Regions from separate parts of the Alteromonas nitratireducens genome, predicted to be linked through region 2. Evidence: predicted binding sites of a transcription regulator. Region 2 holds the regulator's gene; the other holds the start of a gene.
The links. The regulator sigma-54, encoded in region 2, starts transcription at its own class of promoters, with help from an activator protein. The targets are predictions, from matches to a motif close to GTTGGCACGNNNNTNGNNT.
Positions count from the first base shown of each region.

Region 1: a site for sigma-54 is predicted at 5,121-5,139, ahead of AB1N33_RS15895 (DUF2884 family protein). Genes of this name have one in related genera too.

Region 1 covers NZ_JBFNPK010000026.1:21,532-29,153, forward strand. The annotation lists gene fghA (S-formylglutathione hydrolase) at 1-342, opposite strand, end outside; gene AB1N33_RS15870 (S-(hydroxymethyl)glutathione dehydrogenase/class III alcohol dehydrogenase) at 342-1,481, opposite strand; gene yihG (1-acylglycerol-3-phosphate O-acyltransferase, YihG family) at 1,586-2,500, shown strand; gene yihG (1-acylglycerol-3-phosphate O-acyltransferase, YihG family) at 2,497-3,387, shown strand; gene AB1N33_RS15885 (mechanosensitive ion channel family protein) at 3,387-4,685, shown strand; gene AB1N33_RS15890 (hypothetical protein) at 4,717-4,908, opposite strand; gene AB1N33_RS15895 (DUF2884 family protein) at 5,179-5,973, shown strand; gene AB1N33_RS15900 (NAD-dependent epimerase/dehydratase family protein) at 6,031-6,840, shown strand; gene AB1N33_RS15905 (sodium-dependent transporter) at 6,891-7,622, opposite strand, start outside.
Region 2 covers NZ_JBFNPK010000015.1:38,095-45,716, reverse strand. The annotation lists gene AB1N33_RS12925 (ATP-binding cassette domain-containing protein) at 1-665, opposite strand, end outside; gene AB1N33_RS12920 (calcium/sodium antiporter) at 958-1,914, shown strand; gene AB1N33_RS12915 (KpsF/GutQ family sugar-phosphate isomerase) at 1,914-2,891, shown strand; gene kdsC (3-deoxy-manno-octulosonate-8-phosphatase KdsC) at 2,891-3,448, shown strand; gene lptC (LPS export ABC transporter periplasmic protein LptC) at 3,445-4,023, shown strand; gene lptA (lipopolysaccharide transport periplasmic protein LptA) at 3,977-4,564, shown strand; gene lptB (LPS export ABC transporter ATP-binding protein) at 4,567-5,292, shown strand; gene AB1N33_RS12890 (RNA polymerase factor sigma-54) at 5,364-6,839, shown strand; gene hpf (ribosome hibernation promoting factor) at 6,868-7,155, shown strand; gene ptsN (PTS IIA-like nitrogen regulatory protein PtsN) at 7,168-7,611, shown strand.

The DNA of each region.
Region 1 (7,622 bases), on a different contig from region 2:
ATAGGGTGCCTGCGTGGCATTGACATAAAACCCGGCACCCAGTCCAAGGTCATAGGCACCGTCAGGCGCATCCGCTACCCCTTCACCGCGCGGCGACGTGTCGGGCGCAACAATCGCCATTCCAAGCTTGGCCGCCAGTTTCATGGCACCCGCTTTTTGCATAAAGTTCTCATCGGTACAGGTCAGCCCTGAGAGCCAGTAAAGCACAGGTACAGGATTTTCCTTCGAGGCAAACGGTGGCAGATAAACCGCAAAGGTCATCTGGCACCGGGTGGCCTCAGACTGATGCTGATAGCGCCGGTGCCAGCCACCGAAGACTTTATTTTCACTCAGCAGTTCCATTATCCCTCCGCTTGGTCGTAATAGATAACGCTACGGATGCTCTTACCTTCATGCATCAGGTCGAAGGCCTCATTGATCGCTTCAAGCGGCATGGTATGTGTAATAAACGTTTTAAGCGGGATCTCGCCATTCAGGTACTGCTCAACAATGCCAGGAAGCTGGCTTCTGCCCTTCACGCCACCAAATGCCGTACCGCGCCAGACACGTCCGGTCACCAGTTGGAAAGGTCGTGTTGAAATTTCCTGACCAGCACCGGCAACACCGATGATGACCGATTCACCCCATCCTTTGTGACAGCATTCCAGCGCAGAGCGCATCACGTTGACGTTACCGATACATTCAAAGGAATAGTCGACGCCACCGTCAGTCAGTTCAACGATGACTTCCTGGATAGGCTTGTCATAATCTTTCGGGTTGATCACGTCGGTCGCACCCAGCTGTTTCGCCAGTTCGAACTTATCCGGGTTAATATCAATAGCGATAATACGTCCCGCTTTTGCCATAACTGCGCCAATAATGGCCGACAGACCAATACCACCCAGCCCGAATACAGCGACGGATGCCCCTTCTTCAACTTTCGCCGTGTTCAGTACCGCGCCCATACCGGTGGTCACGCCACAGCCGAGCAGACAAACTTCCTCCAGCGGCGCTTCCTTGTTGACTTTGGCCAGCGAAATCTCAGGTAATACGGTGTACTCAGAAAACGTCGAGGTGCCCATGTAGTGATAGATGGGCTGACCATCCTTACTGAAACGCGTTGTGCCATCCGGCATCAGACCTTTACCCTGAGTTTCACGAATCTTACCGCAAAGGTTGGTTTTACCGCTTTTACAGAACTTACACTCTCCGCACTCCGGGGTATAAAGCGGGATAACATGATCGCCCACACTCACACTGGTTACCCCCTCACCAACTGACTCGACAATACCGCCACCCTCGTGGCCGAGAATGCTTGGGAAAATACCTTCCGGATCCTCACCAGACAGGGTGAATGCATCGGTATGGCACACGCCTGTTGCAAGCAGCTTTATACGCACTTCGCCCGCTTTGGGTGGTGCCACTTCAACCGTTTCAATTGACAGAGGCTTGCCGGCTTCCCACGCTACTGCAGCCTTACACGTGATGGTTTTACCCTGCATTTTCATCTCCTACGTGTGATTTTGATTAATCAATCAGTAAACGGCGTATCGGTTTTTAGATCAACATCGTTTACACTAACGGCCTATTTTCTGAGGTGAGTACGATGATCAAGCCAATTATTCATCACATTATTGGTGCCATTTCGATAACTATTTATTTTTTCAACACGCTGTGTTGGGCAACCCCAATTTTCATTTTTTCAGTCTTCAAACTGATCCCGATAACGCCATGGCGGCGCTTTATTTCGCATATTCTGGATGGCTGCGCCACCAGCTGGATTGCCGTCAACAACCTTAATCAGCGCCTGACCAGCAATACCCGCTGGCAGGTCGAAGGCCTGAGTCAACTGACACCGAAGGACTGGTATCTGGTTACCGCGAATCACCAGTCATGGGTGGATATTCTGGTGCTTCAGCGGATTTTCAACCGCAAAATTCCGTTTTTGAAGTTTTTCCTCAAGAAAGAACTCATCTGGGTACCGGTACTGGGACTGGCCTGGTGGGCACTCGATTTCCCGTTTATGCGCCGCTACAGCAAATCATTTCTGGCTAAAAACCCGCATATGAAGGGTAAAGATATGGAAACCACCCGCAAAGCCTGTGAAAAGTTTCGTCACAAACCGGTCTCCATTATGAATTTTGTCGAGGGCACGCGATTTTCAAAACAAAAGCATGATGCCCAGGGTTCCCCGTTCAGACATCAGCTCAAACCACGCGCTGGCGGTGTCGCTTTTGTCCTGTCAGCCATGGGAAATCAGCTTCACAAGCTGATTGATGTGACTATCGACTACCCGGGCGGAGTGCCCTCATTCTGGGATTTTGTCTGTGGTAAAGTGAAGAACATTAATGTTCATATCATGGTCACGCCGATTAAGGACATTGTCAGCCAGGGCTTTTTTAATGACGATTATTTTTCCAATCCCGAAACTCGCGCACGATTCCAGCAATGGCTTAATGAGCGCTGGACGCAAAAAGATCAGTTACTCGATACGATGAAAGCAGTGAAGTCACCGTCATGAGAATGTTGTTGTCACCGTTTATTTTCATTATTCATACCTGTCTGCAAATCCTGAACCTGGCCCTGTGGGGCGGGCTGATCATCCTGTTTGGCCTGATTAAACTGGTCCTGCCGGTAAAGGCAATTCGCACGGTTTTACAGGCACTGATGCATTTCTTCATGTTTTGTTTTGGAAAATGCAGCGTGTTCTTTATTCAGCTGTTTAATCCGGTGTCTTTTGATATACGGATTGACGGTACACTCAGCAAAGAACACTGGTACCTGATCATTGCTAACCACCTGAGTTATCTTGATATCATCCTGCTGATTGAATTTGCGGCAACGCGGATCCCGGCGCCCAAATTCTTTCTCAAGCAGGAACTTATCTGGATGCCCTTTGTTGGTCTTGGCGCATGGGCACTTGATATGCCGTTTATGCGTCGCTACAGCCGTGCTTATCTTCAGAAGCATCCGGAAAGGAAAGGTAAAGATCTGGAAACCACCCGCGCTTATTGCGAGAAATTCAAAACCACACCGACCACCGTGATTAACTTTGTTGAGGGCACACGTTTCACGCCTGAAAAGCATCGCATGAAAGCCAGTCCGTTTCGTCATCTTCTGCCCCCCAAGGCAGGTGGTGTCGCCTTCACACTGGCGGTCATGGGTGATTTATTTACCAATGTGCTGGATATTTCATTGTTGTACCCCGACAACGCGGATCATCCGATGCTGGCCATGCTTAGCGGGCAGATGAAACGCATCGTGGTCGACGTGAATGTGTTGTCGGTACCCGACAGAGCCGGCGACGAGCCTGCCGCAGACGATGATATGCGTCAGTATTTCCAGAGCTGGCTCAATACACACTGGACAAACAAGGACGCGCGCATCGCGCAATTGCTGGAGCAATAATGCAAATGGAAACTGAACAGCTCACCTCGTCAGTACGCCAGGGTTTTGTTGACCTGGTTGCTACAGCCCTGCCCGGACTGCAGGAAGACAGCGTACTGTTCAACGTACTCGCGGTCACTACCATCCTGGTAATTTCTGCGCTGGTATACGGCATCGCCCGGCTGTTTATCCGCCCGCAGGTTGCCGCATGGATAGTACGGTCGGAAGCAACCTGGGATGACGGCCTGCTGCGACACGGCTTCTTTCGCCGACTGTTTCACTTGCTGCCGGCACTGTGCATCGTTTTACTGACCCCCGCACTGATCCATTCCTCGCCCTTACTGAATGCCGTCCTGACCAAGGGTGCCATGCTGTATATGTTGTTTACGGCATTGCTTGCGGTGTTTGCCCTGCTCAGCACGCTGGAAGATGTGTATAACGCATCATCCATGTCGAAACGCGCACCGATTACCGGCTTTATTCAGGTGATTAAGCTGATCCTTGCGATTCTGGTGGTCCTGCTGAGTATTTCGCTGGTTATTGATAAAAGCCCGCTGATTATTGTTTCCGGACTGACCGCCATTGCCGCAGTATTACTACTGATTTTTCGGGACACTATTTTGGGATTTGTATCGGGAATACAGATTGCCGCCAACCGGATGTTTAATACCGGAGACTGGATCCAAATGCCGAAATACGAGGTCGATGGTGAAATCATTGAAATAGGCCTGACCAACGTTAAAGTGCAAAACTGGGATAAAACAATCTCAACACTGCCCACCTACAGTCTGACCAACGAGGCGGTCAAAAACTGGCGCGGCATGCAGGAATCTGGCGGCCGGCGTATCAAACGCGCCATTAATATCGACATACACTCAGTCCGGTTATGCGACGAGGCGATGCTGACCCACTTCTCTGAAATCCGGCATATCAAAGCGTACATCCAGGATAAAGTCAGAGAGTTGCAGGCCTATCACAAAGACAATGACATTGACGCGTCTGATTTGCTCAATAGTCGTCGCCTGACCAATATTGGTACATTCAGAGCCTATCTGGAAGCCTATCTCCGCAGACATCCCGCTATCAATCATGATATGACCCTGATGGTGCGTCAGTTGCCTCCCACCGAACTGGGATTACCGCTCGAGATCTACTGTTTCAGTGCGAAACAGGAATGGACAGAATACGAGAAAGTTCAGGCAGATGTGTTTGACCATATTATGGCTATGCTGCCGCAGTTTGAATTACGCGCCTACCAGCGCGACGGCCATCTCGACCTGCTAACCAGAAACACACTGCCATCTGGCAGCGCAGATTAATAAAAAAGGCGCCTTAGCGCCTTTTTTTGAGTTATGCGAGAGCGTAGCCCATCATCAGAAATACAACCAGACCGGATACCCCGAAAAAGCCATATTCAATTTTTTCCTGCATGCCTTTGCTGCCTTCTGCAGACGACATGAAGCCCATGATGATACTGCTCAGACCCAGCGTAAATGCGACCAGCGCTACGCCGAACATGATTGCATTAATCCAGTCAGCCATTATTAAATACCCCCTATGCGTCATTGCGCGTATTATGCCTAAAACGCAGAGAAATGCGAAGTCTCTGTAGCATTCTGTGAAATAAAATGCATACGTTTTGATCTTGGTCAATTTGACTATTTTGTTAAGTCTTTCGCTACTCAGTGTCGAAAAATAATCACATCACATGGCACAGAGAAAACTCAACCCATTGTTTTCTATAACTTTTAAATTTTGGCCTGCCGTTTGCTGAAAGTACCGAGACTACGACGAGACATATTCGAGGACATTATGAAACGCATTGTAAGCACAGCGGTATCGTTAATCGGTTTATCGGTCGCATCACAGGCGCTGGCCCATGACAACTGCAATATCAACCTGGACGGTAACGTTGAATACCACAAAGGTCTGCTCACCGTTGATATGGAAAATGGCAGCGTAATGACAATCTCTCAGGATCACACGCTCACCATCAACAACCAGGTGCAGTCGCTTAATGCGGAGCAACAACGATGGGTAAGCCAGTATTACCAGCATGTGGATGAAGCCATCCCAATGTCACTGAGTATTGCTGCTGACGGTATTGCGCTTGCCAGCACCACCATTAACGATGTATTTTCCGAGCTTTTCGGTGCCGATAATGACGTGACCATGGAGTTTGACGATCTGTTTACAGAAATGTCCGAAGAGATGGACCGCGCGTTTTATGACGCTGACGGCAATATCCGCATCAGTACCCGGGAGCTGGAAGAAAACGAATGGCTGGAAGGCGGCTGGGAGTCGCAGTTTGAACAGCGCATGGAGTCAGCGATCAGTCAGTCAATGGGTAAAATACTCATCGCCCTGGGCACCCAAATGCTGTGGGAAGGCGGCGATATGGCAGCCTTTGAAGAGAAAATGGAGCGCTTCGGTGACACCATTGAACAACGTGTTGAAGCGCAGGCACTCCAGCTTGAGGACAAAGCCGAACAGCTGTGCGCCGTGCTGGCAAAAGCAGAGGAAGCAGAAAACGAGATGCAGCGCACTATTCCAGGTCTTGAAGACCTCGACATGATGGACATTAATTACCGCCCGTCAAAGATGTAAAGCCTATCCCCTCGTGCTAGCCTGTTACCCGGCAATCGTCAGGTAACAGGCTTTTTTATGCATACTCCTTTTCTCATTTGCGGTCACGGCTGGCTGGGGCAACACCTGTCTTCGGCCATCAGCACGGAGGCCAGCATCAGCGGTACAACCCGCTCACAGGAAAAAGCGAACTCACTGCGCACGCGCGGCATCCAGGCAATACCGTTTAGTCTGGGTGATGACGCCAGTGAGGTGGCAAAGGCAGCTAAAGACGCGGTTGTCATTCTGAATATTCCTGCCGGGCGAAAAGCCACCGAGCACACAACATACCTACAGGACATGGCAGACTTAACAGAAGCCATAGCCACAGCGGGGCCCGCACACGTTATCTTTATCAGCACAACGTCCGTTTACGGCGCTGATGGCGAGGGAACGGTGACAGAACGCAGTCCACTTTGCCCAGATACGCCATCAGCAGAGGCAAACTGCAAAGTAGAAGCGATGGTGACACAGACATTGCCTGATCACTTCAGTATTCTGCGACTGGCAGGTCTGGTGGGGCCTGACCGGCACCCGGTAAAATTTCTGGCAGGCAAAACCTTAGAGGCAGGCAATAAAGTCGTCAACCTGGTATACATCGATGACGTGATACAGGCTATCCGCCGTCTTGCCGGGATTGGCCCGGTTTGCCGTGCACTGCATTTAGCGGCCACCGACCACCCAAAGCGTGGAGAGTACTATCCGGCGATTGCACGCGCTATGCAGTTGCCTGAACCTATATTCTCAGACACCGACGCAGTGCCAACGGGTAAATGTGTAGATCCCACAGCGACGCTTGAGACCCTGTCAATGACACTGGCGTACCCCAGCCCGTATGATATGACGTGATGGTATAGCGGCGGCGCCGGGCTACGCCGGCGCCGGTGTCAACCGCGTGCCTAGCCGAACAGGCTGACACCAAAATATTTAACGGCGACGGTGTTGATGAAAATCACCAGCAGAATGGCGGGAATGAAGGTTCCGACCGATACATCGACGTACCTTTCAAACCATGTGCCCTTGTACCCGTCTGCGCCCTCTTCCAGCGCACGGTTAAAATTGGCTTTCTTCCAGCGATAAATCACGAAGATACAGATTAAGAATCCATTCAGCGGCAGAATCGTTTCATAAAATACGTCATAAATGATATCGAAAAACGACTTCGACTGACCGGCATACTGCGTGAATGAGGTCAGGCCTTCAACATAGCCAAACGACAGGGCGCTGAGCACAGCCAGGGCAATCATGACCACACCCAGAACGAACAGCGCAGTCTTGCGGCCCACCCCTTTTTCATCCATCAGAGCAGCTACCGGTACTTCAAAAATGGAAACCAGTGAGGTAATGGCAGCAAAAAACACCAGCAGGAAAAACAAACTGGCCACAACTGACGCCCCTGTGTAACCAATCGAATCCTGCAGTGCCAGGAAGATTTCCGGCAGGTAATTAAAAATCATGCCAATTGACGATTCACTCAGTTCTGCCGGATTGGTGTCAGGATTGAATGAAAAAATAGCCGGCAGAATCATCAGACCCGCCGTAAAGGCCACTGCAGTATCTGTCAGCGCGACCAGTTTGGAGGAATTTGGCACATCGGCATTTTTATCGATGTAGCTGCCGTAAGTCAGCAA
Region 2 (7,622 bases):
TCACCGATAACCCGCTTATCTGCCAAAATGTAGATATAGTCCGCGATGGTAAGCACTTCCTTAACGTCGTGAGTCACAACGATACTGGTCAAATCCAGCGCATCGTTAAGCGCTCTGATAAGTTTCACCAGAACGCCCATTGATATAGGGTCCTGCCCGGCAAACGGTTCATCGTACATAATCAAATCAGGGTCGAGTGCAATAGCGCGAGCCAGTGCGGCGCGTCGTGCCATGCCTCCTGACAGTTCGCTGGGCATCAGTTGCGCAGCGCCACGCAGCCCCACCGCCTGCAGTTTTAACGCAACAATTGTCGCGATGACATCTTCGCTTAACGCGGTATGTTCACGTAACGGGAAGGCCACGTTGTCAAACACACTCATGTCAGTGAACAGTGCCCCGCTCTGAAACAGCATACTCATACGTCGACGAATCTTGTAAAGCGGGCCACGTCCCATGTTAACAATGGACTGACCGTCAAAACGAATATCCCCGTTGTCGGGTGTCAGTTGTCCTCCGATGAGTTTAAGCAGGGTGGTTTTACCGATGCCGCTGGGTCCCATGACTGCCGTGATTTTGCCTTTGGGTACTCTGATCGAAATATCATCATAGATGATGCGCTCTCCACGACTGAACGTCATATTGTCAATTTCGACTAAGTTATCCATACACTCTGCTTCTTTTCCGGGGTTGCTGACGAGAATCGCCATGACGATCCTTGGGCGCTTCAGGGCAGGCTGATTGTCATGCTTGCGGTTAATGTTGCGCTATTTTACGCTTTTTCAAGCGACGAACCAAAATCAAAACGTTACAACTTATGTTCTAAAAAAACGGATGATGAACCGACGCAAGTTCAAAATCTGCTTCCAATCAGCGCATCTGCAAGTTTGATACCGAAAAGCATGGGAAAATGGATTGCTTTTTGCGACAATCCCCTGAAATTCACCAGATTTCTACGTTGTGCTAACTCAAATCATCATTTTCATTGTCGGGCTTGTGGTACTGAGCTGGAGTGCCGATCGTTTTGTCTATGGCGCGTCTGCGCTGGCAAAGAATATTGGCGTTTCACCTATGATGATTGGACTGACCATCGTCGCCATGGGCTCATCGGCTCCTGAGATTGTCGTGTCGGCCATAGCGTCGCTGAATGGCAACATGAATACCGCCGTGGGTAATGCCCTTGGTTCAAACATTACCAATGTTGCGTTGGTACTGGGTATCACTGCGCTGGTTAAGCCCCTGTGGGTGTCTTCCACCACGCTCAAGCGAGAGCTTCCTGCCCTGGTTGTGATAACCGGCATCGCCATGTGGTTTATGCATGATGGGGTCCTGGCAAATTATGAAGGTATGATCCTGTTCATGCTGTTTATCTTTGTACTGGCCATGATGGCCTGGCTGTCACTTCAGGTGGACAAAGAAGACCCGCTAATCAGCGAGACCGCCGACGAAATTCCAAAAAATGTATCCAATAGTGCGGCCCTGCTGTGGATTGGTATTGGCCTGATCTTGTTACCGCTGAGCGCCAACTATCTGGTGGACTCTGCGGTGTTTATTGCCCGCTATTTCGGCGTATCCGACCTGGTGATTGGTCTGACGATTATCGCTCTTGGCACCAGCCTGCCTGAACTGGCTGCGAGTATCGCTGGCGTGCTCAAAGGTGAGGATGACCTGGCACTGGGCAACATCATTGGCTCGAATATTTTCAACCTGCTGGCCGTGCTGGGTATGCCCGGTCTGCTCGCGCCCGGCGCTCTCGACCCGGATGCCTACGGTCGGGATATGTACGTCATGCTGGGGTTCACGCTGCTGATGTTCCTGTTCAGTTTTAACTTAACCGGCAAACGACAGATTTCGCGGCTGGAAGGCGCTATTCTGTTATCAGGCTTTATCGGTTATCAATTTTGGTTGTTTGGCTAATGACGCAAGATTCTGTCTCATTTATCGACTCAGCGAAGCGAGTCATCGACATCGAAAATAAGGCAATTGCCGCGCTGGTTAATCACCTGGATGACGACTTCGTCAGGGCCTGCGAACTGCTTTACACCTGTAAAGGCAAAGTCGTTGTCAGTGGCATGGGAAAATCCGGCCATATTGGTAACAAAATTGCCGCCACGCTGGCCAGTACCGGCACTCCGGCGTTCTTCATGCATCCCGGTGAAGCTAACCATGGCGATTTGGGTATGCTCGCAAAAGACGACGTGCTGCTGGCCATTTCTAATTCAGGAGAAACCGCGGAATTGCTGAATGTTCTGCCTGTTGTAAAGCGGCTGAATGTCCCGGTCATTGCCATGACCAACAGCCGTTCCAGTTCATTGGGTCAGCATGCCGATGTCGTCGTTAATATCAGTGTTGAAAAAGAAGCCTGTTCACTGGGTCTGGCTCCTACCTCCAGCACCACGGCAACCCTGGTAATGGGCGATGCGCTGGCTATTGCCCTTCTCGACCATAAAGGCTTTACATCAGATGATTTCGCATTGTCGCATCCGGGCGGTAGTCTGGGTCGCAAGCTGCTGTTGAAGGTCGCTGATATCATGCTCACCGGCGACGCATTACCGCTGGTTGGCACGGACGCACTGGTTGCCGACGCATTACTGGAAATTTCCCGCAAAGGGCTGGGGATGACCGGCATTATCGACCAGAACCATCATCTGATTGGTGTATTCACCGACGGCGATCTCAGGCGCATTCTTGATGCCCGTGTCGATATCCATACCACCCGCGTTGAAGATGTGATGACCAAGGGCGGCAAAACGACGTTTGCCGACGCTCTTGCCGTGGAGGCACTGAACCTGATGGAAACCTACAATATCAGTGCACTGATGGTGGTTGATGAGCATCGCTGCCCGGTGGGTGCGTTTAATATGCATATGCTGTTAAGGGCGGGGGTACTGTAATGTCAGCTACTATCCGTACACTTTATACCGATATGGATGCGTCGTTTTTTTCCGCACTGGCGGACATTCGCTTACTGGTTTGTGACGTTGATGGCGTGTTTTCTGACGGGCGCATTTACCTTGGCAACGACGGCGAAGAACTCAAAGCCTTTCATACCCGCGATGGTTACGGCGTGAAAGCGCTGGTGAAAAATGGCGTTGAGGTCGCTGTCATCACGGGCCGTAAGTCGGCCATTGTGCAGAACCGCATGCAGGCCCTCAACGTTGCCCATATCATTCAGGGTGAAGAAGATAAGCACACCGCGCTCACCGCATTATGTAACACCCTGTCACTGAGCGCCTCACAGGTGGCTGTGATAGGAGATGACATGCCTGATACCGGGATGTATGCCCTTGCCGGCGTACGTATCGCGGTTAACGACGCTCACCCGGCCGTTATCGCACAGGCAAACTGGGTAACCACACTTCCTGGTGGGTTTGGCGCCGTGCGTGAGGTCTGCGATACCCTCCTGCAGGCAAGAAATCAGCTCCACGGCATTCAGGGAGCGAGTGTATGATGCACTCTGCCAACAGCCGGCTGACATTCAGTATTTCGGCACTGTTTGTGCTCGCCGTGTTGCTGTATATCCCGACCTGGATGGAAGAACAACCCGCACCGCAAAAATCATCGAAGATTGATGCGTTAAACCCGGCATACCGGGCCACAAACCTGATGACCACCATTTATGATGAAGACGGTAACCTCAATCATCAGGTTTTTGCCGCCCGAATGGAGCACTATGATCAACTGGGTTTTGTGCTCTTCAGCCGGCCACGTTACACCGTTTACACAGGTGAGGGACAGTCACCCTGGCTGGTGACCGCGAAAGAGGGTACGCTGTACAATAACGATGTCATTCAGTTAGATTCCGACGTGACCATTTCCAGTCAGGCTAACGACAATTTCGTGCAGACCATTCGTACCGAATTTATTGAAATTAACCTTGATAGTAAAAAAATGACGTCTGATCAGCCCGTTGAAATTATGGGGTCACGGTATGTGATTTCCAGCAACGGATTTAAAGCCGATCTTCAGTCACAACAATATGAGCTCATTGATCATGTTCAAACGGTTTATTCTCCCGGCAATTAGTGTCGTTGTTCTGGCCGCTACCGGTGTCACACTTGCCGGTGAAAGCGACTTTAGCAAACCAATAAAAGTCGATTCCAAGTCGCAGTTTGTTGACGGCAAAAACAAAACATCCCTGTTTAAGGACGATGTCCGCATAACGCAGGGCACACTGGTTATCGATGCCGATGAGGTTGAGGTGATTGCGACCGAAGGAGATGGCAGAGAAGTCTTTGTCGCACGCGGCAATCCGGCCAGCTATTCACAAAAAATGGAGGACGGCACGCAGGTCAGAGCGACAGCGAGAGAGATCCGTTACGAGGTGATAAAACGCACGATTTCGCTGGAGGGCAATGCCGAGTTACAGCAGGATACCAGCATGGTTCAGGGCGACAAAATTACCTATGACATGGCCAAAGAGCAGTTGCTGGCCACGGGCAACAGCGATGGCCGCGTGACCACCGTATTCCGTCCCCAGGCGATAAAAAAGCTGACCCGCGATGACAAGAAAGACGGGGAAGATAAAAAAGACGACGACCAGAACCAGCAGAAGGACCAGCAATAATTATGGCAACCCTGACCGCACAAAGTCTGGCGAAATCGTATAAAGCCCGCCAGGTCGTCAGAGATGTGAGCCTGTCGGTGTCGACTGGCCAGATTGTGGGCTTACTGGGTCCGAACGGTGCAGGAAAAACCACAACATTTTACATGATTGTAGGTTTGGTTCCGCTTGATAAAGGCCAAATCCACATTGACGACGAAGTACTCACCCACCTTCCCATGCACGAGCGTGCCCGACTCGGTATAGGCTATTTACCGCAGGAAGCGTCTATTTTCAGAAAGCTGACGGTGCTCGAAAACATTATGGCAATCCTCCAGACCCGCAAGGATTTGGATAAAAACGGACAGGAAGCTGAGGCGGATGCGCTGCTGGATGAGTTCAATATCAATCATATTCGTAACAGCACGGGGATGAGCCTGTCAGGCGGTGAACGTCGCCGGGTAGAAATAGCCAGAGCGCTGGCCGCCAACCCGAAATTTATTTTGCTGGACGAGCCATTTGCGGGTGTTGATCCCATCTCCGTTAATGATATAAAGAAGATCATCCAGCACCTGCGGGACAGGGGTATCGGTATCCTAATCACCGATCACAACGTCAGGGAAACGCTGGATGTCTGTGAGAAAGCCTACATTGTGAGTCACGGAGAGCTAATCGCACAGGGCACCGCCGAAGAGGTACTGAGTAATCAACAGGTCAGGGATGTATACCTTGGCGAACAATTCAGGCTATAGTTAAGTTGTCAGATGTCATCGTGCCACGGCATAACAGAGACACAATCACGAGCATTACTTATAAGACGTAGATGAAACCATCTTTACAATTAAAATTCAGTCAACAGCTCACAATGACACCGCAATTGCAGCAAGCAATCCGTTTGCTGCAGTTGTCTACGCTCGACCTTCAGCAGGAAATTCAGGAAGCGCTGGATGCGAACCCGCTACTTGAGGTTGACGAAGGTCAGGACAATGACCTGCCCGAAAAAAACAATATCGACAATGACGATCATCAGGAGACTGTCTCGGCCAGCAGTGACAGCATAGAAGCCGGAGATGCGTTAGAGAAAAACGACCTGCCTGATGAGCTTCCCATTGACAGTACGTGGGACGAATATTATTCCGCGTCATCTGCCCCTGCCCCTGGCCCCTCAAGTGACGATGACCAGGTTTTTCAGGGTGAAACCACAGAAAACATTCAGGATCATCTGCTCTGGCAGATGCGTCTGACGCCGTTTTCCGACACCGACCGTGCCATTGCCACGGCAATCATAGATTCGATTGACGAATCCGGTTACCTGACGGTGCCACTTGATGACATTCTGGCCAGTGTTAACTCAGATGAAACCGAAGAGCCGGTAGAGATGGACGAGGTCGAGTGTGTGCTTAAACGCATTCAGTTATTCGACCCGATTGGCTCCGGTTCGCGTACCCCGCAGGAATGCCTGCTGGTTCAGCTAAGACAGTTTTCAGAGGATACTCCCTGGCTGGCTGAAGCCCGCATGCTGATTGAAGAATACAGTGATCTGCTTGGCAGCAAGGACTACCGCACGCTGATGCGCAAATCCCGTCTGAAGGAAGATCAGTTACGTGAAGCCATGCGGTTATTACAGACGCTTAACCCACGGCCTGGCAGTGCCCTGGTTACCAAAGATCCGGAGTACGTGATTCCGGATGTGTCGGTGGTGAAGAAAAATGGTCGCTGGATTGTTGAGCTTAACCCCGACAGTCTGCCTAAACTGAGTATTAACCAGCAATATGCGGCCATGAGCCGGAATGCGCGTAACAGCAGCGATTCCCAGTTTATTCGCTCGCACATGCAGGAAGCTAAATGGTTCATTAAGAGCCTGGAGTCACGCAACGAAACGCTGTTGAAAGTGGCTAACTGTATTGTGCAGCAACAAATGGGCTTTTTTGAACATGGTCCGGAAATGATGAAACCAATGGTGCTGAATGATGTCGCAGAAATGGTAGATATGCACGAATCGACCATCTCGCGGGTGACCACGCAAAAATACATGCATACACCGCGGGGTATTTTTGAGCTGAAATACTTTTTCTCCAGTCACGTGGCAACAGAGTCAGGTGGCGAGTGTTCCTCAACCGCGATTCGCGCATTGATCAAAAAACTGGTTGCGGCTGAAAAGCCCAGTAAACCACTTAGTGACAGCAAGATTGCTCAATTGTTGGCCGAGCAGGGAATTATGGTTGCCCGGCGGACAATAGCAAAATACCGGGAATCGCTTGCGATCCCCCCGTCTAACCAACGTAAGAGCCTTATTTAGGGGCTCACAAAGATAAGGAAGACGAAATATGCAAATCAACCTTACCGGTCATCATGTCGAAATCACCGACTCTTTGCGTAATTATGTCGATACTAAGTTCAGCAAGCTGGAGCGCCACTTCGATCATATTTCCAACGTTCACGTCATTCTTAATGTAGAAAAGCTGTCTCAAAAAGCCGAAGCGACGGTTCACCTCAGCGGTGCTGAAGTGTTTGCGTCTTCAGAAGATACCGATATGTATGCAGCTATCGACAGTATGGTTGATAAGCTCGACAGGCAGGTTATTAAACACAAGGAAAAGATGAAGAAGCATTAATTCATTGCGTTTATGGATATTCAAGCCTTAGTCAGCCTGGACCGCACCGAATGTGCGGTCCAGTGCAACAGTAAAAAACGAATTCTTGAGATTATCAGCAACATTGCTGCCAAAAATAATCCCGAGATTGATCAGGCCGCCGTACTGACCAGTCTGCTCTCGCGTGAGCGTATGGGCAGCACCGGGATTGGCAATGGCATCGCCCTGCCCCATGGCAGACTCCCCGGCCTGGAAAAAGTTATCGCCATTGTGGTGACCAGTTCTCCGGCCATCGACTTTGACGCCATTGATAACCAGCCGGTGGATATCTTTTTTACCCTGCTGGTACCTGAAGATCAGACTGAGGGTCACCTGCAGACACTGGCTACGGTAGCCAGTAAACTCAACGACAAAGAAACCGTAAAAGCCATCCGTCGCGCCAGTACCAGTGACGACATTATCACTGCATTGCAGTGAACGGCATCACA